Linked DNA regions of Methylosarcina fibrata AML-C10. The protein of the gene in region 1 interacts with the protein of each later gene in a pairwise test. Links are inferred from orthologs where the notes say so. Each region holds a gene or a part of one and is shown on either strand. Other genes may lie near its edges.

Evidence for each region.
Region 2: the proteins of gltA (region 1) and A3OW_RS0107150 interact in binary tests that used the Escherichia coli proteins (3 or more experiments, as listed by UniProt). The link is inferred for Methylosarcina fibrata AML-C10 from one-to-one orthologs.

Annotation. Positions count from the first base shown.
Region 1 is NZ_KB889965.1:2,743,741-2,759,384, reverse strand. What follows is about bases 6,523-9,389. They hold gltA (citrate synthase), read left to right. Parts: upstream 6,523-7,237; coding sequence 7,238-8,542; downstream 8,543-9,389. Other genes in these bases: A3OW_RS0112985 (SemiSWEET family sugar transporter), read left to right, coding at 8,946-9,251; A3OW_RS0112995 (bifunctional 4-hydroxy-2-oxoglutarate aldolase/2-dehydro-3-deoxy-phosphogluconate aldolase), read left to right, coding at 6,523-6,819. Also shown: A3OW_RS0113025 (AEC family transporter), read right to left, coding at 1-606; A3OW_RS0113020 (cold-shock protein), read right to left, coding at 850-1,050; A3OW_RS0113015 (FUN14 domain-containing protein), read right to left, coding at 1,241-1,588; A3OW_RS0113010 (hypothetical protein), read right to left, coding at 1,761-2,120; zwf (glucose-6-phosphate dehydrogenase), read left to right, coding at 2,673-4,142; edd (phosphogluconate dehydratase), read left to right, coding at 4,247-6,067; more of A3OW_RS0112995, read left to right, coding at 6,169-6,522; A3OW_RS0112980 (hypothetical protein), read left to right, coding at 9,585-10,871; A3OW_RS0112975 (coiled-coil domain-containing protein), read left to right, coding at 10,861-12,093; A3OW_RS0112970 (lipopolysaccharide biosynthesis protein), read left to right, coding at 12,233-13,555; A3OW_RS0112960 (OprO/OprP family phosphate-selective porin), read left to right, coding at 13,796-15,268; A3OW_RS0112955 (choice-of-anchor I domain-containing protein), read left to right, coding at 15,417-15,644.
Region 2 is NZ_KB889965.1:1,493,205-1,508,789, reverse strand. The notes cover bases 12,776-15,583. They hold A3OW_RS0107150 (lipid kinase), read left to right. Parts: upstream 12,776-13,624; coding sequence 13,625-14,542; downstream 14,543-15,583. Other genes in these bases: A3OW_RS0107140 (low affinity iron permease family protein), read right to left, coding at 15,056-15,466; A3OW_RS0107145 (DUF2383 domain-containing protein), read left to right, coding at 14,529-14,963; A3OW_RS0107160 (AsmA family protein), read left to right, coding at 12,776-13,426. In the rest of the region: A3OW_RS0107210 (SDR family oxidoreductase), read left to right, coding at 291-1,046; A3OW_RS0107205 (cupin domain-containing protein), read left to right, coding at 1,079-1,495; A3OW_RS0107200 (hypothetical protein), read left to right, coding at 1,515-1,958; A3OW_RS29040 (NAD(P)H-dependent oxidoreductase), read left to right, coding at 2,057-2,374; A3OW_RS0107195 (SDR family NAD(P)-dependent oxidoreductase), read left to right, coding at 2,344-3,114; A3OW_RS0107190 (MGH1-like glycoside hydrolase domain-containing protein), read left to right, coding at 3,256-5,895; A3OW_RS0107185 (SDR family oxidoreductase), read left to right, coding at 5,941-6,792; A3OW_RS0107180 (acetylxylan esterase), read left to right, coding at 7,068-7,973; A3OW_RS0107175 (esterase family protein), read left to right, coding at 8,018-8,698; A3OW_RS0107170 (dihydrodipicolinate synthase family protein), read right to left, coding at 8,788-9,696; A3OW_RS0107165 (glucose-1-phosphate adenylyltransferase), read left to right, coding at 10,023-11,246; more of A3OW_RS0107160, read left to right, coding at 11,495-12,775. UniProt on the Escherichia coli protein: In vitro phosphorylates phosphatidylglycerol but not diacylglycerol; the in vivo substrate is unknown.

The DNA.
Region 1 (15,644 bases):
CAGCGGCACCACGCCGGCCCCCAGCTTTTGCAGGATGCCTTCGATCCAGACCGGCATGGGCGCGCCGTATAAATTCAGCAAGACGGCCGTGATGGCGGCCCAGAAAGGAGGCGTATTCAAGAACGCCAGGGGCGAAGCGGAGGAAGATGTATCGTCGGTGCCGAAACGGCGAGCGGCGACGACGCCGGCAGTCAGCAAGAAGGGCGTGGCGGCAAACAGGTCCAACTGAATGGCCACCGACCGGGCCCAACTGCCGAAGGTCTGCTCCAGCACCGGCAAGCCCATGTAAGTGACGTTGGGGAAGGCGGTCGCCAGAATGACTGCGCCCATCTGTCTGTCCTTGAATCTGAACAGGCGGCCGCAAACCCAGATCACGGTCATCGCAAAGAAGCTGCTAGAGATGCCGAGCGCGCTGTACTGAAAGGAATGAAGACCGATGTCCGCCCGCCAAAGCACTTCGATGATGAGCGCCGGCAACAGCAGATAATAGACGACCGTCGTCAGCACCGGCCGGGTTTGTTCCGCCGTCAGTCCGCCGAACGAAAATAATCGCCATACTGCGCCGCAGGCTATTAGTGCGAACATTTGCAGTAATGTAGAGGTCATGGCCGTCTAAAGGATTAAAAGACAGCCATTTTAACATTGGCCGCGGGTTTCGGGTTGGCTATTTGCCGTTCTGAAACGGGAGGCTACCGGTAAGGATGAGTTGCTTTTGCGAGCGGACGTTCGGAGTTCGTCTTTGTGAAAATAGAAGAGAAACCGATAAGAACTCTGTCCGAAGAAAGAGTGATTCTGCCCAATTCCGGCTGCCGGCGGTTAACGGCGGCAGCACGGTATGGCGGCGTTGGGTTAGATAGGGGTCACTTCTTCCGCTTGCGGGCCTTTTTGGCCTTGCGTGATGTTGAAGCGAACTTTTTGCCCTTCATCCAGGGATTTGTAGCCGCTGCCTACGATGTTGCGGAAGTGCACGAATACGTCCGGGCCTGATTCTTGTTGGATGAAGCCGAAGCCTTTTTCTGAGTTAAACCATTTTACGGTTCCAGTGGTCATGAGAAGTCCTAATAAAATAAAGATAAAGTTTATAGCCTGGTTCAGGCTGATGGAGCTGGGAAATTAAAGAATTACTTAATGATAAACAGGACGAGTACAAACAAAGGAACTACGTGTCGGTAAGCATAACGGTAAATCAATTTCAAGCTAAGACCATTGTAATAGGACGGCTGGATAAGTCAATCAAATTTTAGCCGAGCTTGAATCCTGCAAAAAATCCCGCGGCTCCGCTAACGCCGCGCGTGGTGATCGTGGACAGCCGGCTCAGCAGGAAATGACCCGAATCTTTCGCCGCCTGGGATGCGGCAGTCGCCGCATTCATCAATTCGGCATCGGTTACCTTGACGATGCCGTAGTATTCCCCGGCAAAAAGCAGAACAATGGCGGCGCCGGCCAGGAATAAAGCGGTGCGCAGCATTTTTTTGGCAAAATAGCCGACGGCAAGGCCGATCACGAAGGGAGCGCCTACATTGCCTAATAAAAAGGTTGACGAAAAAACGTCGTCGGCAGGCGCTGTTTCAATTGCACTTTTGGACATGGTCAGAGATTGGGTGGATATGACGGATTGGCTTGTGCCGGAACTTTGATTTCGTTCCCATATTAGCACAAACCAGAGCCGGCATCATCCGCCTCGTCTCGCTTGCGGCGTCCGTTTCTGCTTCGGCGCCGACGTTATGGCAATGGCTCGATAAGACTGGAAAATCCGGATTTCAGGAACCGCCATCCCAGGTCAAGCCTTTCTTATTCGTCAGCAAAGCCTTGGCTTCTTCGACGACGAGTACGCCCTGATCGAAATCACCGTTTTTGACCGCTCTTTTGGCGGCGGTAAGTTTGGTGCCGACGCGGGACAGAATCATGGAGTTGTTCCGGTTTTCGGAAGTCAGGTTGATGGCGGCCTTGGCCAGCCGGGTGAAGTTTTCCGCGTCTTTTTTCTTGCCGAATTCGATCAAATCGTCGGTAATCGAAGTCAGGAGGGAGAGGTCTTCATTAATGGCGCTGCCGGCGGCAAAAACAGAGCCTGCCAGGGCGAAAAACAAGAGCAAGGCGGCTGTCAAGACTTTGAGTTTCATAGCTGTTTTCCTCGGTTATCTAGTTATAATCAATAAAATCGTCGGGTTAAATGGCGAAGAGCCCTCACCCGGACTGCTATGCTCAAGAGGGAAGAGAGCGGACGGGAATTCGCACATAGCGCATTTAAGCCATGACTGTCGCTTTCATGCCCATTCCAGACCGGACTCCCTTCACCAACCGCCTTCTCTCCGGACTTCTCCTGGGGGCGGGTGTAAAGCGGAGAGCGGGGCGGATGGTGTCCTCTTTAATATAGCAGCGAGTCGATACTATAAAAGCAATTCCGGAATTCTGTCAACAATATTTCGAATCGATATTAATCGAGTCTGTGCTAGCCTTGGTCAATCAGGGCCGGTTTTTCTGGGAGAGCTTTTCTCAGGCTTGCCGAGTCAAGACGACGGATACGGATTCAAAACTTGCCGAAGCCGGGCGAGCAGCGCCCTTTATGACAATGAGTTCAGCGTCTTGTAGCGATTTCTGAGATAATAAGTGGGTTAAGAGAGTCAATCTCCCCGCAGTCCCGGCAATCTCAATCTTTTCGATAATTAATCCGAATGAAAGACAAAAAAACGTATAAACCCTGTGATTTGGTTATTTATGGCGCGCTGGGCGACTTGTCCCGGCGCAAGTTGCTGATTTCTTTATATCGCCTTGAAAACGCCGGATTAATCGAGTCCGCCACCCGCATCGTCGGCATTGATCGGCGTGAGGGAGGAAGCCCGGAATTTATCGAGATTGCGCGTAAAAGCCTGGATGAATTTCTCAACGATAAAGTGGATGAATCGGTCTGGGAGAGATTTTCAGCCCGGCTGTCCTATCTGCCGATCGACTTGACTCAACCCGAACAGTATTTGAAATTGAATGGGATCATTGACCAGTCTTCCCGGATCATGGTCAATTATTTTGCCGTGGCGCCCTTTTTGTTCAAGAGCATTTGCCAGGGGCTGGCCCAATCCGGCGTTTTGACTCCCGAAGCGCGCATGGTGATGGAAAAGCCGATCGGGCATGACCTGAAATCTTCCAAAGAAATCAACGACGAAGTAGCCAAAGTGTTCGCTGAAGACCAGGTTTACCGCATCGATCACTACCTCGGCAAGGAAACGGTGCTGAATCTGCTGGCGTTGCGGTTCGCCAATTCCATATTCACCACCAACTGGAACCACAACACCATCGACCACATCCAGGTCACTGTTGCCGAAGAAATCGGCATCGAAGGCCGCTGGGAATATTTCGATAAAACCGGTCAGTTGCGCGACATGTTGCAGAATCACTTGCTGCAGATTTTGACCTTCATCGCGATGGAACCCCCGGTCAACCTCGAAGCCGAAAGCATTCATAACGAAAAAATCAAGGTTTTGAAGGCGTTGCGTCCGATTACGGTCTACAATGTCGACGAAAAAACGGTACGGGGCCAATATACCGCCGGCTATGTGAACCGCAACGAAGTGCCGGGTTATCTGGAAGAAGAAGGGGCCAACAAGAAAAGCGTTACCGAAACTTTTGTCGCGATCCGGGTCGATATCGACAACTGGCGCTGGGCAGGCGTGCCGTTTTATCTGCGTACCGGCAAACGCATGCATCACAAGCGAACGGAAATCGTCGTTTATTTCAAACAACTGCCGCATAATATCTTCAAGGACAGCTACCTGCGGCTGCCGCCCAATAAATTGATCATTCATCTGCAGCCCAACGAAGGCGTCGAAATCGAGATACTCAACAAGGTGCCCGGCATTGATGAAAATCTGCGCATCCAGAAAACCCGGCTGGATTTGAGCTTTTTTGAAACGTTCAAGAAGAGCCGTATCTTCGGCGGTTACGAGAAGCTCGTGCTCGAAGCGATGCGCGGCAATCCCACCCTGTTTTTGAGCCGCGAAGAGATTGAGCAGGCCTGGATCTGGATCGATTCGATCCAGAATGCCTGGGCGAAGAGCAGCGAAAAGCCGAAATCCTACCAGGCCGGCTCGTGGGGGCCGATCGCTTCGGACTTGTTGCTGGACCGGGACGGTCGAGCCTGGGAAGGTTGAATTCCGGAGTCCGCCCATTGTTGAATTTTTCGGATTATCATCGAGTATTGACGCGGTTCGCGGTTACTCATGAATGATTGCCCTTAGTCTAGAAGGAAACCCTGATGCATCCAGTTATAGAAAAAGTCACTCATCAAATCATTAAGCGCAGCCGCGAATCGCGTGCGATTTATCTGGCGCGTGTGGATTCGGCCGTCGAACAGGGACCCCGCCGTCTATCGCTGGCTTGCGGCAATTTGGCGCATGGCTTTGCCGCTTGTTCCGCAATCGAAAAAACCGATTTGACCGGCGACCGCAAAGCCAATATCGCCATCATTTCCGCTTACAACGACATGCTTTCCGCGCACGAGCCTTACAAGGATGCGCCCGCCCTGATCAAACAGGCCATCCGCGAAGCGGGCGGCGTCGCTCAGTTTGCCGGCGGCGTGCCGGCGATGTGCGACGGCGTGACCCAGGGCCAGCCGGGCATGGAACTGGGGCTGTTCAGCCGGGACGTGATTGCGATGGCGACCGCCGTCGGCCTCAGCCATAACATGTTCGACGGAGCCTTGTATTTGGGCATCTGCGACAAAATCGTGCCGGGATTGTTGATCGGCGCTCTGACCTTCGGGCATCTGCCGGCCGTTTTCGTGCCTTCCGGCCCGATGACCAGCGGCATTACCAACAAGGAAAAGGCGCGGGTCCGGCAAAAATACGCCGAGGGCAAGGTCGGGCGTCAGGAACTGCTGGAGTCCGAGTCCAAATCCTACCACAGCCCCGGCACCTGCACTTTTTACGGCACCGCCAACAGCAACCAGATGATGGTGGAAATCATGGGCCTGCATTTGCCCGGAAGCTCCTTCATCAATCCCTACACGCCGCTGCGCGACGAGCTGACCAAGGCGGCCGCCCGGCAGGTGTTGAAATTCACCGCGCTGGGCGACGATTTCCGTCCGATCGGCCACGTCGTCAACGAAAAGGCGATCGTCAATGCGATCATCGGCCTTTTGGCCACCGGGGGCTCCACCAATCTGACGCTGCATCTGGTCGCTGTGGCCCGGGCGGCCGGCATTCTTGTCAATTGGGACGATTTCGATCAATTGTCCCGGGTCATCCCCTTGTTGACCCGGATTTATCCGAACGGTCCGGCCGACGTCAATCATTTCCAGGCGGCCGGCGGCATGGGCGTATTGATTGCCGAACTGTTGAGCAACGGTTTATTGCATGAAGACATTCCAACGATTGCCGACGGACGCGGTCTCAGGAACTATACCCGGGAGCCCCATCTGGACAACGGCAAGCTGATCTGGAAGCCCTGTCCCGAGGCGTCGCTGGATGCCGAAGTGCTCGGCAGCGTGGCCCAACCGTTCGATATCACGGGCGGCCTCCACGTCATGCACGGCAATCTGGGACGCGGCATTTCCAAAGTGTCCGCCGTGGCCAAGTCGCACCGAGTGGTCGAAGCGCCGGCGGTGGTGTTCGACGATCAGGACGACATGATGGCGGCATTCAAGCGCGGCGAGCTGGAAAAGGATTTTGTCGCGGTCATCCGTTTCCAGGGACCGAAATCGAACGGCATGCCGGAACTGCACAAGCTGACCCCGCCGCTGGGCCTGTTGCAGGACAAAGGCTTCAAGGTCGCGCTGGTGACCGACGGCCGCATGTCGGGTGCTTCCGGCAAAGTGCCTTCGGCCATCCATATGTGTCCGGAATGCGCCGACGGCGGTCCCCTGGCGAAAGTGCGCAACGGCGACCTCATTCATCTGAACACCGAAACCGGGGAGGTGAACGTGCTCGTCGACAATGCCGAATTCAATGCGCGCACGCCGGCGGTCAATAGCGCCAGAGATCATCATCACGGCATGGGCCGGGAACTGTTCGCCGGTTTCCGCTTGAACGCCTCGTCGGCCGAGACCGGAGCGACCAACGTGTTCGTCAACGATTGACGGACGGTTTCGGCAGGCTTTTGAAATGGTACGGCGAATCCTCGTTGCCGATTGGAATAACGGCGTAAGCGCCGGATTGTTAAACTTGAACCGTGAGACCTATGCAAAAAAACCAGTGGAAAATCCAACCCAAAGACATTTTAAATGCGGGCCCGGTGATGCCCGTGATGGTGATTCAAAATCTCGACGACGCGGTGCCGCTGGCTCAGGCTCTGGTGGCGGGCGGCATCAAAGTACTGGAAATCACCCTGCGCACTCCGGTAGCGCTTGATGCCATTCGCCTGATCCGCAGGGAAGTCGGGGAAGCCGTCGTCGGCGCGGGCACCGTGGCCAATGCCGCTCAGTTGAAAGCCGTGGAAGAGGCCGGCGCCGTGTTTGCGATCAGCCCCGGCATTACTTCATCCTTGCTGGCGGCGGCCGCCTCGGGCGGCATCGCGCTCATTCCGGGGATCGCCACGCTTTCGGAGCTGATGCTGGGCATGGAGTACGGACTGGATCATTTCAAGTTTTTTCCGGCGGAAGCGGCGGGCGGCATACCGATGTTGAAAGCCATCGCGGGGCCCTTTCCCCAGATGACGTTTTGCCCGACCGGCGGCATCTCTCCGGACAATTATCAGGCTTATCTGCAACTGGGCAACGTCGCCTGCGTGGGCGGCTCCTGGCTGGCGCCGCAGGATGCGGTAAAATCGAAAAACTGGGAAAAAGTGACCGAATTGGCGCAACAGGCGATCGCCCGCGCCAAGACGGTTTAGCGAACGTGTAAACAACAGATACCCGGGAGATAGGGCAATGCCGTTATCGTGAAAACCGAAAACCGCTCCCGCAGATGATGTTCATGATTCGGGGGGGCGAAAGCTTCTTTATGTCGGTTAAGTTAAGAGAAAAACACGGTAGGGTGGATAAGCAAAGCGCATCCACCGCACGTCCGCCGGATGCGCTTTGCTTATTCGGCCTACGGAATTCCTTAATTTAACCCTCATGAAAATCGGCTTTCACTCCTTCTGATGAAAATGTATTTTTACGGTAAAGGCATTGAGAAATCCGGCAGGAGACGCCGCGATTTGCTTGATTATCAAGCGAAAGTGGTAGTTAATCGCCATGGTTTCTTAATATTTCCCGAACTTTATGGTAATGTCATACGGCTACGTGACAACAACTGAGAATCGATCCATGACCCAATCAACCAGTGTTACCTTAACTAGCAAAGATTCCAAGACATTATGCGAACTCCCCGTTTTGTCCGGAACGACGGGGCCTGATGTACTGGATGTTCAATCCCTTTATAAGCAAACGGGCATGTTTACTTATGATCCGGGTTTTACTTCGACAGCCAGTTGTCGTTCCGCCATCACTTATATCGATGGGGAAGCCGGCGTGTTGCTGTATCGAGGCTATCCGATCGAACAACTGGCAGAAAAATGCACTTTTCTGGAAGTCTGCTATCTGCTGCTCGAGGGCGAATTGCCGGATCACCAGCAATTGCAGGCGTTCGAGCGCAATATCACGCTTCATACCATGGTCCATGACCAGTTGAACAATTTCTTCAAAGGCTTCCGCCGAGACGCGCATCCCATGGCCATCATGGTGGGCGTCGTCGGCGCGCTGTCGGCTTTTTATCACGACGCCCTGGACATCCGTTCGAAATGCGACCGCCAGATGACCGCCATTCGCTTGCTGGCGAAAGTGCCGACGATCGTGGCGATGTGCCATAAATACAGCACCGGCACGCCGTTCATGTATCCCAAGAACAAACTGAGCTATGTCGAAAATTTCATGCGCATGATGCTGGCCACGCCCTGCGAGGAATTCGAACCCAATCCGGTTCTGGTCAAAGCCCTCGACCGCATTCTGATTCTGCACGCCGATCACGAGCAGAACGCCTCGACCTCGACCGTCCGGCTGGCGGGCTCCAGCGGCGCCAATCCGTTCGCCTGCATTACCGCCGGCATTGCCTGCCTGTGGGGCGCGGCGCACGGCGGTGCGAACGAAGCCGTGCTCAACATGCTCGAAGAAATTCAAGACGTGTCCCGGATCGGCATCTATATCGACAAAGCCAAGGACAAAAGCGATCCGTTCCGACTGATGGGGTTCGGTCACCGGGTCTATAAGAATCACGACCCGCGCGCCAAACTGATGCGCGAAACCTGCCATCAGGTGCTGACCGAGCTGGGCCTGTGCGACGACAAGATGTTCAAGCTGGCGCTGGAACTGGAGCGGATCGCGCTGGAAGACGAATATTTCATCGAGAAAAAACTGTATCCCAACGTCGATTTCTATTCCGGCATCGTCCTGCACGCGCTCGGCATTCCCAGCAAGATGTTCACCGCGATCTTTGCGATGGGCCGGACGGTGGGCTGGATTTCCCATTGGGATGAAATGATCGCCGATCCCGAACAGAAAATCGGGCGTCCCCGGCAGTTGTATACCGGCGCCGCGCGACGCGATGTTCCTGCAATCCATGGCAATGCGGTGTAACGGCCGGACAGGCGCCGGTTTACCCGCGGTGTGTAGCGTGAGAACGGCAGCGCCCGTGTCGCAGTTATAGACTCAAGCTGCGGCGAAGATGCCGCTCCCGTAAAGAGTTTTGATTGTCCAGGAAGATCAAGGTCTGACTGTGACCATGAAGATCGAAAGATGTCTGTGGGAGCGGCTCTTGTGCCCCATGGGATATTAGCCGCGATTAAACCTTGGTCGCGGCTAAAGCCGCTCCCGACGATTTTCATGATTCGGAATGACGGGGAAGCCTCTTCATGACGGTCAAGTCGAGCGAATCGTACGGTAAGACCTTGTTCACGGCTACCCTGAATTGAGCAGTTGAATTGATCGGGCTGCCAACCGGGCTGTTTGGCCCGTTTTTGATACAATCCAAATGATCCTGATGACAACACCTGAAACTATCGGATACCTCGCCGCCGTGCTGACGACCGCTTCCTTTTTGCCGCAGGCTGTTTTAACGATAAAAACAAAAAATACGGACTCTCTTTCCTTGTCGATGTACGGCTCGTTTACCCTGGGCGTCTTTTTATGGCTGGTTTACGGATGGTACCTGCGGGATAAGGCCATCATCGCCGCCAACGCCATTACCTTTGTATTGGCTTCGGCCATTCTGTACGTGAAAGTCCGCAATACGTTACGCAAGAAAAAGCCGCTCAGCCGGCCAGGCGCCGGCCGCTATTCCCGTTAATCCGGCGGTCCCTGCCGGCGGGATAATTTTAAAATACCGGCGTTCCGGTTAAGCCGTAAGGTCCCTCAATTGCCGCCGATACCGCGGTTTCGGACTTTCCGGGAATCCCCCAAGGCCCGATCGAGACACTAAAATGCCTTTTTATATAACGGTTTAGGATAATTAAGGTACAATACCCGCATCGTCGGCAACGGTGGAGAAAAGGCACGGCAAGGAATAATTGTGCCCTTTCCATGCCCTTTTTCTATACAATGGATTTTGTTCCTGCTTGACATACACATTTTCCGGCTGATCAAGAATTACAAGAAAATTCATGTTCGACTCACATCATTCATGGCGATGGAAGTAAAAAGCGTTATCAAAAAACACCCAATCGGCGGCATCGGCGGTTTCATCAACAGCGTGCAGACGCTTTTTGTCGCTACGCTAAGGATTTGGACGATTCCCATTGTCTTGATGTTGAGCATGGCGACGGGATTTACCACGTACTACGGCCTGTCTCATTTCATTCTGCCGTGGATTGCCTTGATCATTACCATTGCGATCCAGTCGATCATCGTGATCAGCTCTCTCGAAATCGCCGGCATGCACTGGAAAGCCAACAAACTGCGATTTTTCAGCGTGCTGGTTTCGCTGCTGATCGCGGTTTCTGCCTCCATCACCTTTTCTTATTTCAAGTTTTACGAAATTTCTCAAAGCGGCCCCATCCGGATAGAGCGTATGAATCAGGTGCGGAAGGAGGTCAGCGGTTATCTGACGGCCCTGGCCGGAGCCAGAAGCCGGATCCTGAAACTTCAGCAACAAGAACTGGAAAAGGCGTCGGCCGAAGTGACCGAGGCCTATTACGGAACGCATCCCGGCGTGCAGTCGGCCGGCAAAAACATGGTGGGGCAGGGGCCGTTTTTTCGCTATCAGAACCGGCTGTTTCAGGAAAAAAAGGAACAGGCCGCTCAGCTCGAGCGAAAACTCGAACTGTTGAACGATGACATCCGGTTCCTGCAGACCAGTCTCAATCAGTGGAATCTGAAGAACGCCGACGCGGAAAAACAATATCAAAGGATCGTCGCCGGTTTGCAGGAAGTGCAAATCAAATTCAATCAGTTGTCCGCCAACGGCGGCGTCATCGCGCCGGAAGCGCCGATTTTGATGACTTATGCCGAAATCACCCAGGGCGTCACCCCTTCCTTCGCGATGTGGAGAAATTTCTCGCTGTTCGCTTTTGTTTGTGCTTCGATGGCGGATTTCTTTACGGTGTTTTTGTCGTACCGGCTGGAATTTACCGCACCCGGCCCGTTGAGCGAGCGCGAGAAGGATCTGGTGTTCGAGTGCCTTCGGCAGTTCACCGAATTTAGAATCAACGAAAACGACGAACTGGAAATGGTGATCGAAAAATCCGAAATCGAAAAAGCCCGACGATATTCCGACTGGTCCAGGGTATTTGCCGTCGGTTTTTTGTTGAGCCGGGGATTTCTCAGGAAAATCGACAGCCGATCCGTGGAATTTGCCCCCAACCTGTATCCGTTGATTGCGGAACGCATGGGTTACCGGCTCAGCTCGATCAAAGCCCAGCCGTCCGTATCGTCCAAGTCCGAATTCAATGAGGCGCCCAATGAGCAGTGATTTATCGCCTTTCGATGCCTGGTTAAATGAAGCGAATCTGGCTTTCAACGAATCCAACCAGGATTTCTGGGACCCCGGATTCGACGGGGAAAGCCGGGTCGTTTATTCGAAGCTTGGACCCTATCGCAAGCTTTTTTTATGCCCGGCCAAATTCATCCCCCGCTTTTACCATCGCATTTACCCATTGCCGATCGAAGACTGGCATCTTTCCGTCCGGACCGAGCTGTACGGCGGATTGTGCACGATCGACGCCACGTTGACCGTCCATTTTCAGGCGACTTTCCGGTACGTGGAAAGAAACCCGGACGCCTTGCCCGACGTCAACGCCCATATCAAAGCCGGCTACGAAGGCCTGATCCGGACTTCGGCCGACGCGGAACTCCGGAATCTGCGGGAAGGCTACTGGATCCAGACCGGGCTGACCGACGTCGAACGGCAGATCGAAAACATCATCAACGAAACGCTGGTATTGAAGCAAATCAAGTGCCGCACGCTCTGTACGCTGAAGCCTTCCTTCGAAGAACTGCCGGACGAATCGAAACTCGACGGCCGTTTCATGCAGGAATCGGTCTATCTTAACATCGTCAAAAAGAATTTCGAGTTCCGCGAAAAACAGAGCCGCGAACTCTTCCGGCAGGAAGAACAACTGGAAAAAGAACGCCTGCAGCAGCTCGATCAGGTCAATGAGATCAAAAAGCGGAAACTGGTGCTGGAAAGCGAAAACATCAAGCGTTTGCTAAAGGAACAGGGAAAGCAGAACATCGAGCAGTACGCGATCGAGGTGGAACTGCATGCCGAGAAAGTCAGGCACCAACTGCGCCTGCAGGAAATCGAAAAAGCCGCAGAGCTTAAGTTTCAGAAAGAGCAGCAACTGCGCGAGCTGGAACTGGAGCGGCAGATGCAGGAGAAAAGGCTCGAACACGAAGCGAGGATGAAGGAAAGAGAGCTCAAAGTGGATTATGAGTCCCAGGAAGCGGAACTGCTGGAGAAACAGAAAATTGAAGAACAACTGGAGGCCGCCCGCATCGCCCATCAAACCCGGTTACGGGAAATGCAGCTTCTGGCTGAAATCAAGGAACTGGAACTGCGCGTGGAAGTCACCAAAAACAAGGACCAGTATCTGCACCGGCAGATCGAATGGCTGGTTCTCGACAAGCAGCGGGCCGAATTGACTCGCGCCATCAAGGAAGCGGAGCAGGACGTCGACGATACGTTCGGCTAGGCGTTCGGCTGCCTGAATCCGATCCGATTTTCGCTTAGACTCACAGGCCTCCTTATTCCGTCGGGGCCGATCTTCTGTTTCGTCAAGAAAGGCGGTCGAAGCGTTATTTCCCTTTTTAATTTATGCCTGAATTTTCAGCGTGCGCAGACTTCAGCTCCACGAACAGCAAGAAACTACAGTTCCCAAGCGGCGTTTAAAGCTGCGTCCTAATTTTCATCACTCGATTCTGCTGTTTTTTCTGGCATTGGCCCATTATGTCCTGATGTATGGAACCAACGTCATGCTGGCCCACGCTTTGAACATCGGAGAGTTCAATGATTACACGGTCGCCGTTTCGACCGTCACCATGCTGTCGACGTTTGCCACGCTGGGCCTCGAGAAATATGCCCTGCAGGCTTTTCCGCTGTTTCGGGAACGGCAGGACTGGCGGCGCTATCGGGGATTCTGGCGGTTCTCGTTGCGCACGATTTTAGGCTTCGCTCTTTTTTTAACGGTGGCTCTCGGTGTTTCCCTGGAATCCATACTGGCCATCCACGGAGCGAATTACCATATTGCCATCGTCGTGTATGCGGGTTTCTTGCCGGTTATCGGCGTCGGTTTGTATCTGGTTGAATTTCATGCCGCGCATGGCGCTTATTTGCTCAGCGTCACGATTTACCGGTTATTGTTGCCGGCGCTTTATCTTTTTTTTCTCATCGGGATTTCCATCAGCCTGGCCCGTTTATCCGCCCTGATTGCGGTGAGTTGTTACGGCATGGCCTGGACGATGGTCAGTTTACTGATGCTGAGGCTAAGCTCTTTTTTCAAACCGCTGGCCGTCGATCACGCCGATCCTTTGATCAACGGCGCGAGCTGGTTGAGAAATTCCCTGCCGTTGGTCATGAACAGTTTGATGATGACCGTCATGACCAGCAGCGGAGTCGTCATTCTGGTACTGTTGTTTCCGTCGAGCCGGGAAGTCGGCATTTACGCTGCCGCCGCGCAGACCGGCAGTTTTATCTCGCTGATCGGCACGTCGACCAATCGGTATTATCTGCCGATGATGGCGGCCTTCATGGAACATCGGGACAAGGATTCGATCCGGCAGTTGCTGCAGGAGCGGGCGTTGATCGTCGGCGGTTTGATCCTGTCGTTGCTGATTATCATTTATTGGTACGGCGACAACATTCTCGGGTTATTCGGAGCTCATTTTTCCACCGGCTATACGGCTTTGGTCATCATCGCGGTCGGGGCTGCGATCAGCGCATTATACGCCGACATACCTTATTATTTGCAGTTTATGGGCCGCAAGCGGATTGTGTTCTATTCAACTCTGGCGGCGACCTCGTCGATGGTCCTGCTGAGTTTCGTGTTGGGTTCGAGCCTCGGCATGACCGGCGTGGCGTTTGCCTACATGACGTCGGTGACGCTTTTGTTCCTCGGCTTGCGGATCATCGCGGAACTGCATTTCAAGCGCTGGTAGCGGCCGCACGGTTTTTGCCGGAGGCGAAATCGGTCTCTGTTGCGGAAACGGTAAAATCGAAAAAATCAATGCCATTCATGCGGGATATCGGCAACAAACGCTAAAAATTTGCCGAAAGACAACAAATCGATTGAATTGTTGCATTGTCATCAAATTGTCATAAAGCGGTCATAAAGCTGTCATCTGACTTTCCTATTCTTGCTCCAGTTTTTTTGTTAACCAACTGTGAGCAAGCACTACATGAAATTATCCACTCTGACTCTGGCAGTGACCGCGGCTCTGGGCGCCGGCGCTGCTTCGTCCGCTTATGCCATCGATTTGTATGTCGACGTCAAAACCAAACAGATTTACGCCGAGCCCGGCCGTAACCGGGTAAAGATGGGCTCCTTCGTCCAGGTCGACGAAATGGCGCCCGCAGCGCAGCCGGCGCAAAGCGAAGAGCTGGCCGCTGTGAAACAGGATCTCGAAATGAAGACCAACGAAATCAAGGCGTTGCAGGAGCACATGACCGAAGCCGAAAAAGTGAAGGTCACCATGGATAAAAAAGGCTTGCAAGTTGAATCTGCGGATAAGGATTTCCAGTTTAAACTGGGCGGGCGTATTCAGGCCGACGCCAACTACAGCAACAACGATGATTTTGTTGAAGCGGGCACGACAGATCATGTTGAAGCCAATGACGGCACGGAATTCCGCCGCGCACGGATTGATTTTACAGGTGTCTTCTTTAAAGACTGGAATTTTAAGACCCAAGCGGATTTCGCTGATAACAGCGTTGCCATGAAAGATTTATTTATGGAATACACCGGTTTGAATTTCATGAACGTTACCGGCGGTCAACAGAAGCAAAACTTCAGCAGGGAATTGCTGGAAAGTTCCAATGACTTGATGTTTACCGAACGGTCATTGATGAACGTATTAAATGGCCCGGTTGTTGACCGGGCGATCGGTCTGAATCTTCAAAGTAAAGCCAAGGACACATGGACCGCAGCCCTCGGTATTTACGGAGATACGATTTCAGCCAATAAAAATAACGGTAAAGCCGATGAAGGCTGGAGTGTTTCCGGGCGCACCACTTATGCCCCGATTGATGAAAAAGGGAAGATGATATACGCAGGTATTGCCGGCAATTACCGGGCGCCAAACGCTAATGACCAAGTTCTTGATAAAGGGTTGGTATATGAATATGAAACCGACCATATGTCCAACCTCTTTTTAATAGAAACCCCTGTTAAAAACATTAACAACATTAAAATGTTGGGGCTGGAAACCGGGGGCATCTACGGACCTTTTTCAGCAAGTGCGGAATATACGCGTACCTGGCTTGATCGAAAAGATTCAGGCAATGACAATCTTGAATTTGACGGATGGTATGTAGACGCGGCATGGTCAATAACAGGCGAATCGCGCAAGTTCAAAAGCGGCAAATTTTATAAGATAGATCCAACTAAAAATTTCAGTTTGAAAAATGGCGGTTGGGGCGCTTGGGAACTGGCGACACGATATTCGGCGGTCGACCTCAACGACGGTTCTTTCAAAGGGGGCGAGCTATCGAACATCACTGTTGCTTTAAACTGGTACTTTAATAGCAATTTCCGGTTAATGGCTGATTACACTAGAGCGTTCAGTATTAAAAATCCGGCTGTTACAACCGTTTCAGGCGGCGATCCGGACAATAACAATACATTTACCCTACGCGCACAATTAGCATACTAAATCAGATAATATAAAATTGATAAAAAGCCGTGCCGTTTTATCGGTGCGGCTTTTTTTATTGGCACAAATTCATATATCATGTACGGTTGAAGCTGACCAAAGCTTCGGAAACCATAATATAAACCATTAAATTAAATTCAGAGCTATTTTGAGATCATTCGATATTCTTAAACTGTTGCCCATCTTCTTGTTGTCCGCTTGTGCGGTAACGCCCTCGACATCGCAGCGGCAATGGGCTCTCGAACCCGTCAGTCTGTACGATTCCGGCTATCGGGAAGGCACCGAGATCATCAGCGTTCAGCAAGCGACGTTGCGGGCGGTGCTGAACAATTACGAAACCGGCGAAGTCGATCTAATCGACGTTGGCCGCCCCGAA
Region 2 (15,585 bases), 1.3 Mb from region 1 along the record:
CGACGTTCAGGGTCGAGCACGCAATCTTCAAATAGATACTGCATTCCGGTTCTCCTTGACGCGTGCAGCGGTCGGGACTTGGCCGAGACAAGCCGATGCCATCGGTTGGGGCAAGCAGCGTCGGGAGCATCGTCGTGCCGGGCCGAAGTCGTCGGACACCACTCGTCAGTGGCTTTCCTGGACGAATAAACAAGTGAAATTAAATCATAATTCAAGCTCACCGCAAAGAATTTCGCCCGATGGTTCGGTATTCTGTGCCCACGATCAAACACGTCACAGAGGAGACCAACATGAAAATCATCGTCATCGGCGGAACCGGCCTGATCGGCTCGAAAACCGTCGCCATACTACGCCAGGGCGGCCACGAGGTTGTCGCCGCCTCGCCCAATACCGGCGTCAACACCCTCACCGGCGAAGGCCTCCAGGAGGCCGTGGCCGGTGCGCAGGGAGTGATCGACCTCGCCAATTCGCCTTCATTTGAAGACGGGGCGGTGCTGGAATTCTTCGAGACCTCCGGCCGCAACCTGCTCGCGGCGGAGGCCGCGGCCGGCGTCCGGCACCATGTCGCGTTATCCATCGTCGGAACCGACCGGACGCCCGACAATGGCTATTTCCGGGCCAAGGTCGCGCAAGAAAAACTGATCGAGGCTTCCGGCATCCCCTACACCATCATCCGCTCGACCCAGTTTCTGGAATTTCTCGGCGGCATCGCCGCTTCGAGCACGGACGGCAATACGGTCAGGCTTTCGCCCGGCCTGTTCCAGCCCATCGCGGCGGACGACGTGGCCGCCATCGTCGCCGATGTGGCGCTCGCGGCTCCGCGAAACGGCATCGTCGAGATCGCCGGCCCGGAACGGGCCCCGTTCAACGAAATCGTCGCCCGTTACTTGAAGGCCGTCGGCGACCCGCGCGAGGTCGTGAGCGACCCCGAGGCCCGCTACTTCGGCGGCCGCGTCGAGGAGCGTTCGCTCGTGCCGCTGGGCGAAGCGCGCCTCGGCCGCATCGGGTTCGACGAATGGTTCCGCCGCTCCCAGGTGAGAGCCTGATTTTCTATCCACCTACCGAAGGAGAGACTTTTATGAAACGCATTTTGTATTCGCTGCTCGTCGCCACCCTGCCGTTCAGCAACCTTCTCGCCAATGAGGCGAAGTCGAAGAGCGCCAAGGTGACCCTCGTCTACCAGCACGAGCTGCCGAACGTTCCCGGCAAGAGCATCAAGGGCGTGCTGGTCGAATACGGCCCGGGCGGCTACTCGCCCGGCCATCGGCATGCCAATTCCGCTTTCATCTACGCGACCGTGCTTGAGGGCGCAATCCGCAGTCAAGTCAACGACGGACCGGTGACGACTTACGAAGCAGGGCAGAGTTTCTCCGAGCTGCCCGGCGACCGCCACGGCGTCAGCGCCAATGCCAGCGAGACAAAGCCGGCCAAGCTTCTCGCGGTGTTCGTCGCGGATACGAACGAGACGGAACTGACGACTCCGATCGAAAAATGAGCAGAGCCGGTGGACCTCGATGGACGGAGCATACATATCGGCCTTTGCAGCGCTGGCGGGAACCGCCATCGGCGGACTGACTTCGTTTGCAACCTCATGGATAACGCAACAGGCACAAGCCAAGTGCCAGCGGCTTGCCGCCGAGAGGGAGAGCCGAGCCGCGCTGTTCGGCAGGTTTCTGGACGAGGCGGCAAAGCTGTATTCCGATGCTCTGCAAAACAGACGAGACGATATCACCGGATTGATCGGTATTTACGCGCTGACGAACCGAATACGCCTTATCTCGTCGCCGCACGTCGTCGAGGCCGCCGACTCCGTGGTTCGCATCATCGTCGATACCTATCTTGCGCCGAACATTACGATGGAAGAGATGCGGGCAAATTGGATCGATAGGCACGTCGATCCGCTACGGGACTTTAGCGAAGCGTGCCGACAGGAGTTGCTGACATTCGGACGGTACTGAAACGGCGCAGGGAACTTGCCCGCTGCATCGGGCGAATACCTGCTGTCCGTCCTTGTCGTCGATAGTGACGAAAAAAACTTATTCGCGAACGACATAGAATGAATCAAAGGAGAGCATGCATGAACAAACCCGCTCACATTCTCGGCATCGCCGGCAGTCTTCGTCGTGGGTCGTACAATCGCGCCGCTCTGCGCGCGGCAGCGCAGCTTGTACCTGAAGGTGCGGCCATAGCCATCTTTGAGCTTGACTGCGTTTCTTCCCCAATTCGCATGGGGTCGAAATGGGCGATTCGGCCCACTGTATTTCCTATTCTTAGGCGTGGCTCGCACGGGCACAACCCTGAGCGGTTCAAGCGCAAGTATTCATATCAACCCAGGAGCACCAGATGTTCACACGGCTTGACATGCAGGGATTGAAGGACAAGGTCGTCATCGTTACGGGTGGAACCTCGGGCATCGGGCGCGCCGCGGCGCTTGGCTTCGCAAAGCAAGGAGCGAAGATCGTTATCACCGGGCGACGCGCCGGCTCCATCAAGGAGGCGATGAGCGACCATCCGAACATCGCAGGGTTCACGGCGGACGTTTCAGTGCCGGCCGACGCCGCCCGAACGATCAACGAAACGCTCAGTATCTGGGGACGCCTGGACATCCTGGTGAACAATGCCGGGGCCGGTGCAATTCTTCCGATGGCGGACGGCACGGCCGAGAAGATCGCCAGGATCTTCGCCGTCAATGTGCTCGGGCCGAGTCTGCTGTCCGCGGCGGCGCTTCCCTACCTGACGGCGTCGAAAGGGGCCATCGTCAACGTATCGAGTACGTTCGGCCAGAAACCGGCGGCCGGACTATCCCACTACGCGGCGAGCAAGGCCGCGCTGGATCACTTGACGCGTTGCTGGGCGCTTGAGCTTGCGTCGCAAGGCGTGCGCGTCAACGCGGTCGCGGCCGGTCCCACTGAGACCTGGGCGTTGACAGAAATGATGGGACTCTCTCCGGACCAGGCCGAGGTCGTCAAGGAGCGGGAGCGCGAACAGATTCCGCTCGGCCGCAGAGGCATCCCGGAGGAAGTCGCCCGATGGATCGTATCGCTCGCAGATCCCGGCTCCGAATGGGTCACCGGACAGGTGATCACCGTCGATGGCGGCCTGGGACTCACATGATCACATTGCGCAGATACAGCACGCTATCGGTGACTTAGTTCTGACCACGACTCGCGCCGATTGTTCGTGTTCTGGCTCGAAACTGTTGGCATAGCCATTGCGAAAAAGCTTTACACGTAACCGAGAGAGGAACTTATTGACATGACATCACTTAATGCCGAGCAGCGTCGTTTGCAGGAACAGCGCCTGGCCAAACAGAATTGGCGGCGCTGGGGACCCTATCTCAGCGAGCGCCAATGGGGCACGGTCCGCGAAGATTACAGCGCCGAGGGCGCCGCCTGGGATTATTTCACCCATGACCAGGCCCGCAGCCGAGCCTACCGCTGGGGCGAGGACGGCATCGCCGGCTTCTGCGACGACAAGCAGACCCTTTGTCTGGCCCTGGCCTTGTGGAACGAACGCGATCCCATCCTGAAAGAACGCCTGTTCGGTCTGACCAACGGAGAAGGCAACCACGGGGAGGACGTCAAGGAGCTCTATTACTACCTGGACGCCACTCCCACGCATTCCTATCTGAAGATGCTTTATAAATATCCACAGGAGGCTTTTCCCTACGATAGCCTGACCGAGGAAAACCGCCGGCGCGGAAGCGATCAGTTGGAATTCGAGTTGCTCGATACGGGCATTTTCGACGACGATCGCTATTTCGACGTCTTTGTGGAATACGCCAAGGCCGGGGTAGACGACATTCTGATGCTGGTCACGGCGCACAATCGCGGAGCAGAGGCCGCGCCCCTGCATCTCTTGCCGCAGATTTGGTTTCGCAATACCTGGTCCTGGCACCGGGACGCCTATAAACCTGCATTGGCCGCTGCCGGGAACGAGGTTGTCAAGATCCGGCATCGGGATTGGGGCGATTATCAGTTTTACGCCGACGGCGCATCGACTCTGCTGTTCTGTGACAATGAGACCAACGGCCGGCGTCTCTACGGCATGGCATCCGCCGGTTATTTCAAAGACGCTTTTCACGACGCCATCGTGCGGGGCGACTCACGGGCCGTAAATCCTCGGCGCGCGGGCACCAAGGCGGCGGCGCATTATCGTTTTTCCGTTGCCCCGGGGGAAGCGGTGCAAGTGCGGTTACGGCTCAGCAAGAATACCGTCACGCAGCCGTTCGCCGATTTCGATCAGGTGTTCGCGGCCCGGCGCGGGGAAGCCGATGCATTTTACGCGCAACTCCAGGCGGAAATCGCCGCCGAGGATGCCCGCCTCGTGCAGCGTCAGGCTCTGGCGGGGATGATTTGGAGCAAACAGTTTTATTACTACGACGTTCCCGAATGGCTGCACGGCGATTCGACCCAGCCTCCGCCCCCTGCCTCCCGTTGCCACGGCCGCAACTTCGAATGGCGGCATCTGAACAATGCCGACGTTCTGTCCATGCCCGACAAATGGGAATACCCTTGGTACGCCGCCTGGGATCTGGCCTTTCACTGCTTGCCTTTGGCGATGATCGATGCCGATTTCGCCAAGGATCAGTTGTTGCTGCTCACCCGCGAATGGTACATGCATCCCAACGGCCAGTTGCCGGCTTACGAATGGGCCTTCGGCGACGTCAATCCGCCGGTCCATGCCTGGGCCGCCTGGCGGGTGTTCCAGATCGACCGCAAGCAGCGCGGCGATCAGGGCGATCTGGCCTTTCTGGAACGGATCTTACACAAATTGATGCTCAATTTTACCTGGTGGGTCAATCGTAAGGACGTTGAGGGCCGCAACATCTTTCAAGGCGGTTTTCTGGGACTGGATAACATCGGCGTGTTCGACCGCAGCGCGCCGTTGCCGACCGGCGGTTTCATCAATCAGGCGGACGGCACGAGCTGGATGGCGATGTATTCTCTGAATCTGATGCGCATCGCCTTGGAGTTGGCCCTGCACAATCCCGTTTACGAGGACATCGCCACCAAATTCTTCGAGCATTTTCTGCACATCGCCGAAGCCATGAATAACATCGGCGACGAAGGCATCGGTCTTTGGAGCGAGGAAGACCAGTTCTACTATGACGAACTCAATCTGTCCGACGGCCGGATCGTGCCGCTGAAAGTGCGTTCCATGGTCAGCTTGATTCCCTTGTTTGCCGTGGAAGTTCTGGAACAGGATTTGTTGGACCGGCTGCCGGATTTCCAACGTCGGCTGAAGTGGTTTTTGAACTACCGTCCCGATCTGTGCAAGTTGGTCTCGCGTTGGGAGGAACCCGGCTTGGGCGAGCGGCGTCTTTTGTCGCTGTTGCGCGGCCATCGCATGAAGCTTCTGCTCCGGCGCGCATTGGACAGCACCGAGTTCCTGTCCGATTACGGGCTGCGCTCCCTGTCTCGCGTTCATAGGGAACAGCCCTATGTGTTCGAATGCGCGGGCAATCCCTTGAGCGTGTCTTACGTGCCTGCCGAGTCGCTCACCGGACTGTTCGGCGGCAACTCCAATTGGCGGGGACCTGTCTGGTTTCCGGTCAATTACCTGGTGATCGAGTCCTTGCAGCGCTTTCATCATTACTACGGCGCCGATTTCAAAATCGAATGTCCCACCGGCTCCGGTTACTTTGTCAGCATCCACGAGGCGGCCGAGGAACTGTCCCGGCGCCTGACGCGATTGTTCCTGAAAGACGAAAATGGCCGCAGACCGGTGTTCGGCCATTATGAAAAACTTCAGTCCGATCCGCACTTCAGGGACTATATCCTGTTTTACGAATATTTCCACGGCGACAACGGCCGTGGCGTGGGAGCCTCCCACCAGACCGGCTGGACGGGCGCGGTCGCCAAATTGATCCAACCCTGCCGCAAGCCTGATTAGGCCGTCATGCCCTCTTTCACCAACCATTGCCAAGGAGATTTCCCGATGAGCAACTCTGAACCCTTGCCCGACGTCGTCATGCCTTTCTGCCCGGTCCGCCAAATGCTACGAGGACAAAAAGCTCTGGTTACCGGCGCCGTCTCCGGAATCGGCAGGGCCGTCGCCATTCATATGGCACAGGAAGGGGCCTCCGTAGTTATCAATTATGCTTCCAACGATGCGGGCGCACGTGACCTCGTCGAGGAAATCGAGGCCAAAGGTGGCGCCGCCATCGCCGTCAAGGCGGACGTTTCCGATGAAGAACAGGTCCAGGCCATGTTTCGACGGGCGATTGCCGAATTCGGCACTATCGACATTCTGGTCAACAATGCCGGCCTGCAGAAAGATTCCCCGTTTGAAGAAATGACGCTGAGCCAGTGGAACACGGTCCTTGGCGTCAATCTGACCGGCCAATTTTTATGCGCCCGTGAAGCGGTGCGGGAATTCAAGCGCCGCGGCGTGGTGCCCGCAGTTTCCTGCGCGGCGGGCAAGATCATCAGCATGAGTTCGGTGCACGAGGTCATTCCCTGGGCCGGTCACGTCAATTATGCCGCTTCCAAGGGCGGCGTAATGTTGATGACCAAAAGCATCGCCCAGGAGGTCGCGCCGTATCGCATCCGGATCAACAGCGTCTGTCCGGGCGCCATCCGCACCCCTATCAATAGGGATGCGTGGGGGACGCAGGAAGCGTATGCGGAATTGATGAAACTGGTGCCTTACAAACGCATCGGCGAACCCGAGGACGTCGCCCGCGCCGTGGTCTGGTTGGCTTCCGACGATGCGGATTACGTCCATGGGGTCAGCCTGTTCGTCGACGGCGGCATGACGCTGTATCCCGGCTTCGAAACCGGAGGCTGAGGCATGGCACGGGAATCCGTCATTCAGGTACGACCCATCCCGGCATCCGGCGTAATTACCCTGTCTGAGCTTGAAAGGCAAAAAAATAGCCTTCTCTGAACAACAAGCTTCCCCTGCGACAAAATCTTCCTTTTTCTGCCGGAGCGTGGAAAAGGCGGGCAAAGCAAGACTTTCACCGAAGGAGGTCCTTTTTACTCTATTCTTAATGTACAATTTCTTCTTCAAATGTCACTTTTTTTTTCATGCCCGGTTTCGACCCTTCTTACGGATATACTTTGGAGCAACTGCTGCGCATCGCTCCGCCGCCCCAGCCCTGGGATTTCGAGTCGTTCTGGCGGAGCCGATACGAGCGGGCCATGCAATTGGAGCCGCAACCGCGGCTCACTCCCGGCAACGGATCGCATCCGGATTACGACTGTTACGACCTTGCCTATCGATCCACCGGCGATTTCGAAATCGGCGGCTGGGCGCTGATTCCCAAACGCGGCCCGGTGACCCGAGGCGTGGTGGTCGGGCACGGTTACGGCGGCCGGGACGGACCGGATTACCATCTTCCCATTGCCGGCGCCGCCTTTTTGTTTCCCTGTTTTCGCGGCCTGTCGCGCAGCCGCCGCTGGCCCATTTCGGACAATCCCCACTACCACGTCCTGCACAACATTCATAAAAAAGACCGATACATTCTGGGTGGCTGTGTGGAAGACCTGTGGCTGGCGGTGTCCGCTTTGCTCCGGCTGTTTCCCGCAGTGGCCGGTCATGTGGCTTATCTGGGCATCAGCTTCGGCGGCGGCATCGGCGCGCTGGCGCTGCCCTGGGATCTTCGCATCCGGCGCGCCCATTTCAATGTGCCTACCTTCGGCCATCATCCTCTGCGCCTGCAACTGCCGAGCACGGGCAGTGCCGCCGCGGTACAGGTTTATCAGCGAGAGCACGGTCATATTCTCGACATCTTGAGCTATTACGATGCCGCCGTTGCCGCGCAATATATCCGTATTCCCGTGCACGTGGCGGCGGCGCTGGCCGACCCGGCCGTGGCACCGCCGGGCCAGTTCAGCATTTACAATGGGTTGCCTGGAGAAAAACGTTTGTTCGTTCTCGACAAGGGCCATCTGGATTATCCCCGCCGGGTTGAACAGGAAAACGCGTTGTTAGCGGAATTGCATCATTTTTTCAGCGAATTATGAATCGGGAATACCACTATTGGTATAGTCACCGCCTTGAACGGAACATGGAATTGCTGTTGTTCGGCCATGCCGGAGCGAAAGTTCTGATCTTTCCGACGAGGGAAGGGCGTTTTTACGAATATGAAAATCTCGGCATCGTCGACGTGTTGGCCGATAAAATCAACGCGGGGCATCTGCAACTGGCGTGCGTGGACAGTATCGACCGGGAGACTTTTTACTGCGATTGGCGCCATCCGGCAGACCGGATTCAGCGCCATATCCAGTTCGAGGAATACGTACTGCAGGAGGTTCTGCCCTTTCTCGCGAGCAGGAACGCCCATCCCTGCACGATTGCACACGGTTGCAGCCTGGGTGCTTTTCATGCCGCCAACATCGCTTTTCGCCACCCGCATCTGTTTCAGAAGCTGTGTGCGTTTTCCGGCCGCTACGATCTGACGCTGGCAGTGGAAAGCTTCCACAACCTGTTTAACGGCTATTATGACGACAACATCTACTTCAACACGCCTACCCATTTTCTTTCGGGTCTCGATTGTCCCTGGCGCCTCGAGCATTTGCGCCGGATGGACATCGTGCTCGCGGTCGGCAAAGAGGATCCGTTTCTCGGCAACAATCACCATCTGAGCCATCTGTTGTGGTCCAAAGGCATCGGGCACGTTCTGCACGAATGGGACGGGCGGGCCCACCAGGGCCGATTCTGGCGGCGGATGGCGCAGATTTACTTGTGATGCAGTAAGCATTGAAAAGCCGCCGAGTTTTCAGCGATTCAGCTTTTAAGACCTATCTTCTTTATTGGGACACGTTCGGGGGGGCGCTTTCACGACCGATTGTCAAGAACGACGTCCAGCGCGGCCAGACATGCTTCGACTTTTGCCCGAACCGGGCCCAGGGCTTCGGCGGGAAGGGCGGTAAACGGCGCCCGGACGTGGATCGGGAAGTCGGCAAGACGCGCGCCCATCGCTGCTTTCACCAGAGGAATCTCGGGAAAAGAGCTTCCGGTCCGGTAATCGTTCCAGACGTTGAAAGCGCGCTGAAGCGCTTGCGCCTTGCCGTCCGCAGCGCCGAAATATTTTCGGACGGCAAGCAAAAATTCGGGCAGGGGATTGGCGCCGCCGCTGACCGATCCCGTCAAGCCGGCTTGCAAGGCTGCCAGGGCTTCGAAGTCGTTCGCATGGAATATTTTCAGTTGCGGAAATTGCGCTTGATAAGCGGCGGCATGTTCCAGGCGGCCGCTCGAATCCTTGATTCCAGCCAGTTCGATGCCCCGGCCGAGAAGCCTGCCTATCAAATGGCCGTCGACCGGATTGCCGGTATGCTGCGGAAAATTATACAGAAAGACCGGCAGCGAAACACCCGCCAGCGTTTCGGCAAAAAAGCGGCACAGCCCTTCGTGACCAGCTCCGGCATAATAATACGGAGGCAGCAGCAAAACGGCATCGCCGAGTCCTTGCGTGCCGCGGATCAGTTTCCGGCTGTCTTTCACGCAGGTCGAGCTGACGTTATTGATCAGCGTTCCCGAAAAATGGCCTCTCGCGAATTCGAGAAGGTTTTGCCGCTCGGTCAGAGTCAGCGACGGAAATTCGGCGGTCGTGCCGTTGCATACGGCCGAGCGCACGCCCCAGCCGGAAAGCGCCGACAAATAGGGCGCGAAAGCCCGCCGGTCGATCCTGCCCTTGCGGTCGAAGGGTGTCAGCAAAGCCACGACGGGAGCGGATAAGTCAAACATGCATCGGCCGATTTGTTGATGATAAGAAGAATGTTGCGACCTTTGAAAGGTCGAGCCGCTTCGATTGCCGGGAAGACGCTCTGCCGCATCCGGAAAGATTAACAAAAGGCCGGCCGGAACGGGAAGCAGATTATTGCAGTTAAGCCAGGCGCATTTGTGTCCTGGGGTATCCACCACCCGAAGCCGGGCCTCTCTTTCTTTCTCTGCCAGGCAAAAACAGGTTATTTAAGCAGTCCTTGCCCGGGTGAACTCGACACCCCGACCGCCGTCTAAAATTGAAACCGCGTTCAAGACGCGGCCATTTTTCAGATTTTGCCGAGGCCGTTATGGAAAATACCGATAGAATAGTGGCGCTGGTGCTTGCCGGCGGGGAAGGCGCCCGTCTTCATCCGCTCACTTCCCATCGTTCGAAGCCGGCGGTTCCGTTCGGAGGAAAATACCGTCTGGTGGACTTCGTGATCAGCAATCTGATCAATTCGAGCGTGGATTTGATTTACGTGCTGGTCCAGTACAAGTCCCAGTCTCTGATCGAGCACCTGCACAAGAGCTGGGAAACGTCCCGGGTTTCCACCGGTTTCGTCATGGAAGTGCCGCCGCAAAGGCATCTTGGCGACGACTGGTTTCAAGGCACGGCCAATGCCGTTTATCAAAACCTCGAGCTGCTGGACCGGCATCAATCCGATCTGGTGGCCGTATTCGGCTCCGATCACGTCTACCGCATGGACGTACGGCAAATGGCGGAGTTTCATTGCGCCAACGATGCGGACATCACCGTGGCGGCGCGTTCGGTGCCGTTGGCCGAAGCGACCTCGTTCGGAGTGCTGGAAACCGACGAGGCAGGCCGGATTTGCGCTTTCCGGGAAAAGCCGGCCCAGCCGAAACCGATGCCCGGCGACTCCGGGAGAGCTTATGTGTCGATGGGCAATTATCTGTTCAAGACCGAAAAATTGAGGAGCATCGTCGAGGAGGCGCACCAGCGGAAGGAGGTCGACTTCGGCAGCGAAATCCTGCCCCGCCTGTTTCAGACGCACCGCATGCTGGCTTACGATTTCACCTCCAACCGGGTGCCGGGCACCAAAGCGTATGAAGAAACCGCTTACTGGCGCGACGTCGGCACGCTCGAATCCTACTGGAAAGCGCATCTGGATCTTCTCGGACAAAAGCCACTGTTCGATTTGTTCAATCCGCACTGGCCCGTTCGTTCTTCCCGCTACGACGGTCCCTGCGCAAAAATTGTCGGGCTTTGCGTGGAAGACAGTCTGATCGGATCCGGCTGCTGGGTGGGCGCCGCGTCGGTCCGCCGCTCCATCGTCGGGCGCGAGGTGGTGCTGGAGGAAGGCGTGGAACTGGACGAGTGCATCATTCTCGATTACGTAAAGATCGGCAAGGGCAGCAAGCTGCGGCGAACCGTCGTCGACAAGAAAAACATCATCGAACCGGGCTCCCGAATCGGCTTCGATCGTGAGCAAGACGCTCAACACTATTATGTCGATGCTTCGGGCATTACCGTCGTTCCGCGCGGGAATCGGCCGGTGGGGCTGATTTATTGAACGGTCGGCGTTCAAGTGTGCAGAAAGAGTTAGCCATTCGGGCCTCAGGGCCTCAATCTGAAAGGAAACGGAAAGTTTCCTGAAGATTGGACAAGCTTTTTTTCGATTCAATAGTTTGCGCCTTCCGGCCCACCGAAAGGCGAAGTTCGAACGGAACACTTTAATAGTGTTTATTGTGGCTTCTTCGGGAGGAAAACTCCCGGCCTGCCGGGGAAGCGGAGTTTTTTTCATGTGCCGGGAGAGAAACGATGCGACAAATCTTGAAATGGACGGGAATCGTCATTGCGGTGCTGGTCATTGCCGGCGTGCTGCTGGCGGCCTTTTTCGACTGGAACTGGCTGCGTGGCCCGCTGTCGTCTGCGATCAGCACTTCGTTGGATCGGCGCTTTGCGATCAAGGGCGATCTGTCCGTCGACGTGTCGACCACACCGCGCATTACCGTCGATCAAATCGAACTGGCCAATACGCCCTGGGGCAGCCGGCCCGAAATGTTCACTCTCGATCGGCTCGAATTCAGCATTCGCCTCAAGGATCTATTGGGCGGCAAGGTGGTACTTCCCGAGGTTCGCCTGATCAAGCCCCGGCTCGTCCTGGAAAAGAACGGCAAGGGAGAGGTCAATTGGGAGTTCGGGAGCGCCGAACAGGAATCCGGTGACGAATCGGCGAGCCTTCCCGAAATCGGCTTGCTGGCGATCGACGACGGTCAACTTCTCTACCGGGATCCGGTCACCGAGATCGACGTTTCGGTGGCGAGCGGCATCGCCTCGGCCCGGCAACAGTTCGTCAAAATACAGGGCCGAGGCCGCTACCAGGAGGCGAAGCTGAAGATCGAAGCTACCGGAGGTGCGTTGTCGGAACTCAAGGAAAAAAAGATGCCTTATCCGGTCGATATCGAATTGGCTCTGGGGGAAACCCTGATTACGGCCAAAGGCACGGTGAAAGACCCGGCGCAATTCGAGGAACCCGATTTGAATCTCACCTTGAAAGGCCCCGATTTGTCCGAATTGCAGCCTTTGCTCGGCGTGTCGCTGCCGAAAACGCCGCCCTATCGGCTTTCGGGCCACGTCACGCGCAAGGGGGAGCAATGGAACGTAAAGAATTTTCAAGGCGACGTCGGCAGCAGCGACCTGGCCGGCGACCTGACCTACAGCACTCGAGACCGGCGGCCTTTTCTGCGGGCGGACCTCGCTTCGAAGAGGCTCGACATGAAGGATCTGGCCGGCTTCCTGGGAGCCGATACGGCGCCGAAAAAAGAAGAAAGCCGGCGGCTGTTTCCCGACGATCCGTACGATCCCAAAGCGTTGCGGGCGGGCGACGCCGACGTTAAATTGCGCAGTAAGAACATCATCACGCCCAATTTTCCGGTCGACGAATTCGTGGCTCATCTGAAGCTGGAGCACGGCCGGTTAACGCTGGATCCTTTGAATTTCGGCATCGACGTCGGCAAGATCACCTCCCGCATCAGCCTGGACGCCCGAGAGGAAAAGATCGAGACCAAGGCCAATCTCGAAATTCGCAAAGTTCCATTCAAAAGATTACTGGCCGGGACCCGTTTTGCGGAACAGAGCGCGGGCAGCTTTCTGGGCCGCGCCAATCTTGCCGCCATCGGCAATTCGGTAGCGGAAATGCTGGGCCATGCCGACGGCGACGTGGCGCTGATCATGGAAAACGGCCGCATCAGCAACCTTCTGGTCGAATTGATCGGCCTCGATATCGCCAGATCGCTTGCATTGGTGTTGACCCACGATCCGAGCATTCCGATCCACTGCGTCATCGCCGATTTCAGCGTGAGCCAAGGCCTCATGGAACCTCAGCTTTTGCTGGTGGATACCAACAAAAGCAATATCGTCGGGACAGGCGGAGTCAACCTCGGCGATGAAACGCTCGATCTGGTGCTGACCGCTCATCCCAAGACGCCGACGATCCTGAGCGCCCAGGCGCCGCTGATCATCAAAGGCTCTTTCAAGGAACCCGACGTCTATCCGGATCCCAAGACTCTGGGAGCGAAGGCTGCCGCTTCCGTCGCGCTCGGCGCGCTGTTGACGCCGGCAGCCGCGATTATTCCTTGGATCGAACTGGGTTTGGAGGAAAACAGCGAATGTCATGCGCTGATCGATGCAGCCAAAAAGAGCAAGACGGAACCGCCTCGACTCAAACGCAAACGAGGCGCCGTGAAATGACCGGGCGGCTGAACGGGCGGAGATTGGTTCTCGACAATGGCAAAACGCTTTACGGCTTAAACGATTCCGGAAAAACATTGTCCGAGCATCTGTTCCCGATTCGAGCGAACAATGGCTTTAACTTGCGGGCAAGTCCGACGATTTTCGGAAGAGCCTTCGGGCGCAAGATCAACGTTTTATCCGACCGGAACGGCTTGAATGACTGAACGCAAGGCGCTTTTCATCGCCAATCAAAAAAGCGGCAGGGCACAACCGAATGAGCTCGAAGGCGCCGTCCGGATTCTTGAAGAATCCGGAATGGTTCTGATCAAAGAAGAATCCGAAGATCCTGCCCATATTAACGAATTGATCAGGCAGCGCCGGAACGAAGTCGCCGCCGTCGTTCTGGCGGGCGGAGACGGAACCATGAGCTCGGCGGCCGGAACGCTTTCCGAATGCGGCCTTGCGCTGGGCATTCTGCCGACGGGCACGGCCAACGATCTGGCCCGCACTCTGGCTATTCCGGAATCTCCCGAAGCCGCCGCTGCGATCATTGCCGAGGGCCGCCTGCATGCCATCGATCTCGGCAAGGTGAATGACCGTTTTTTTATCAATGCCGCGCATATCGGGCTGGGCGTCCGAGTAAACCGCAACCTGACCCCCGACCTGAAATCCCGCTGGGGACGCTTCAGTTACGCCAAAAGCCTGATCGACTCCTTTCGGTCGATGCGTTCTTATCGTGCGGATATCGTCTGCGACGGCGAAAGCTTCAGCGTGCATTCGATTCACATCACCGTGGCCAACGGCCGTTTCTACGGAGGCGGCATGGCGCTATCGGAAGAAGCGGCGGTCGACGACCACAAATTGGGGTTGTTCAGCCTCGAACCGCAAAGTTTCTGGAGCTTTCTCAGCCATAGCGTCGTCATGCTGGGCGGGAAGTTGCAAGGCCGCGAAGGAGTTTTTCTGCGCAGCGGCGAGCGCATCCGGATCCATACGTCAAAGATTCTGGACATCTGGGCGGACGGGGAATTCATTTCGCAGACGCCCGCCTGTTTCGAACTGCGGCCGAACGGTCTGCAGGTGTATGTTCCCGAGCATTATTTCAAACAGGAGAAAACCGGCCATGCTGAGAACTGAAAAACAAGTTGCGCTCGATACGGTGATCAACTCAAGCCGCAAATCGATCGAACATTATCACTGGGTCGCCGATGCCGGCCACGATGAACGACTGAAATCCTGTCTCCACAAACGGGCTCTGCATCGGGAAACGCTGGTCGATAAACTGGCGCCCAGGATGTACCGACTGGGCGACATGCCGTCATCGCCCGATCCCGAAAAAGTGGCGGTCGAGGAGATGGTGACGCAAATCAAAGCGTCTTTTGCGGAAGATGGAGAAGAAGTGCTGCTGACTAGCCTGGACGAGATCGACTCGCAGTTGCTGAATGAAATCGGCGACGCTTTGAGCCTGGAGTTTGAAGCGGAGACGATGGCGATGCTTCGGGAACTTCAACAATCGATCATCGAAGCAAGGAAGGAAAGAGAGAATCCGACCGGTTGACGGGCCGGCTCCGGGAGCCATGCCGATGGCTGTATTCGATGCTCCTTGAACAGTGTCTGAAAACGTTGTCGATGCGGAAAAGTATCCGCGGCTTAAGGTTCCGGCGTGCCGGTATCGCGGTATCCCTGATCCAGTTCTTTTTTGGCTTCTCTGGCGAGCGCCCGATATTTTTTTCGAAACGCTTCCATCTCGTCCTCGGCCAGTTCTTCCAGACCCAGAAGCGTATTATGAGCGCCTTTGGTGGCCCGGATCAGCTCGTCGAGCTTGAGCTGGATGGCTTCCGTGTCGCGGTTTTGCGTGTTCTGGATTAAAAATACCATCAGGAACGTGACAATCGTGGTGCCGGTATTGACTACCAGTTGCCAGGTGTCGCTGAAGTGAAAGACGGGTCCGACAATTGCCCAAACCGCAATAATGCCGACGGCCACGATAAACACGCGCGGCTGGCCACAGAAACGGGCTGCGGTTTTTGCAAACCCGGAATACCAGGTATTGTTTTGCATGGGATACCTCCGCTTGGTCATTCTGCATACGATGACGCTGATGCTATGAAGTTTGTATGGGATTCAAATTTTCTTATGAATTCAATGTCATTTGAATTGAAAGTCATTAAATCTGTCTT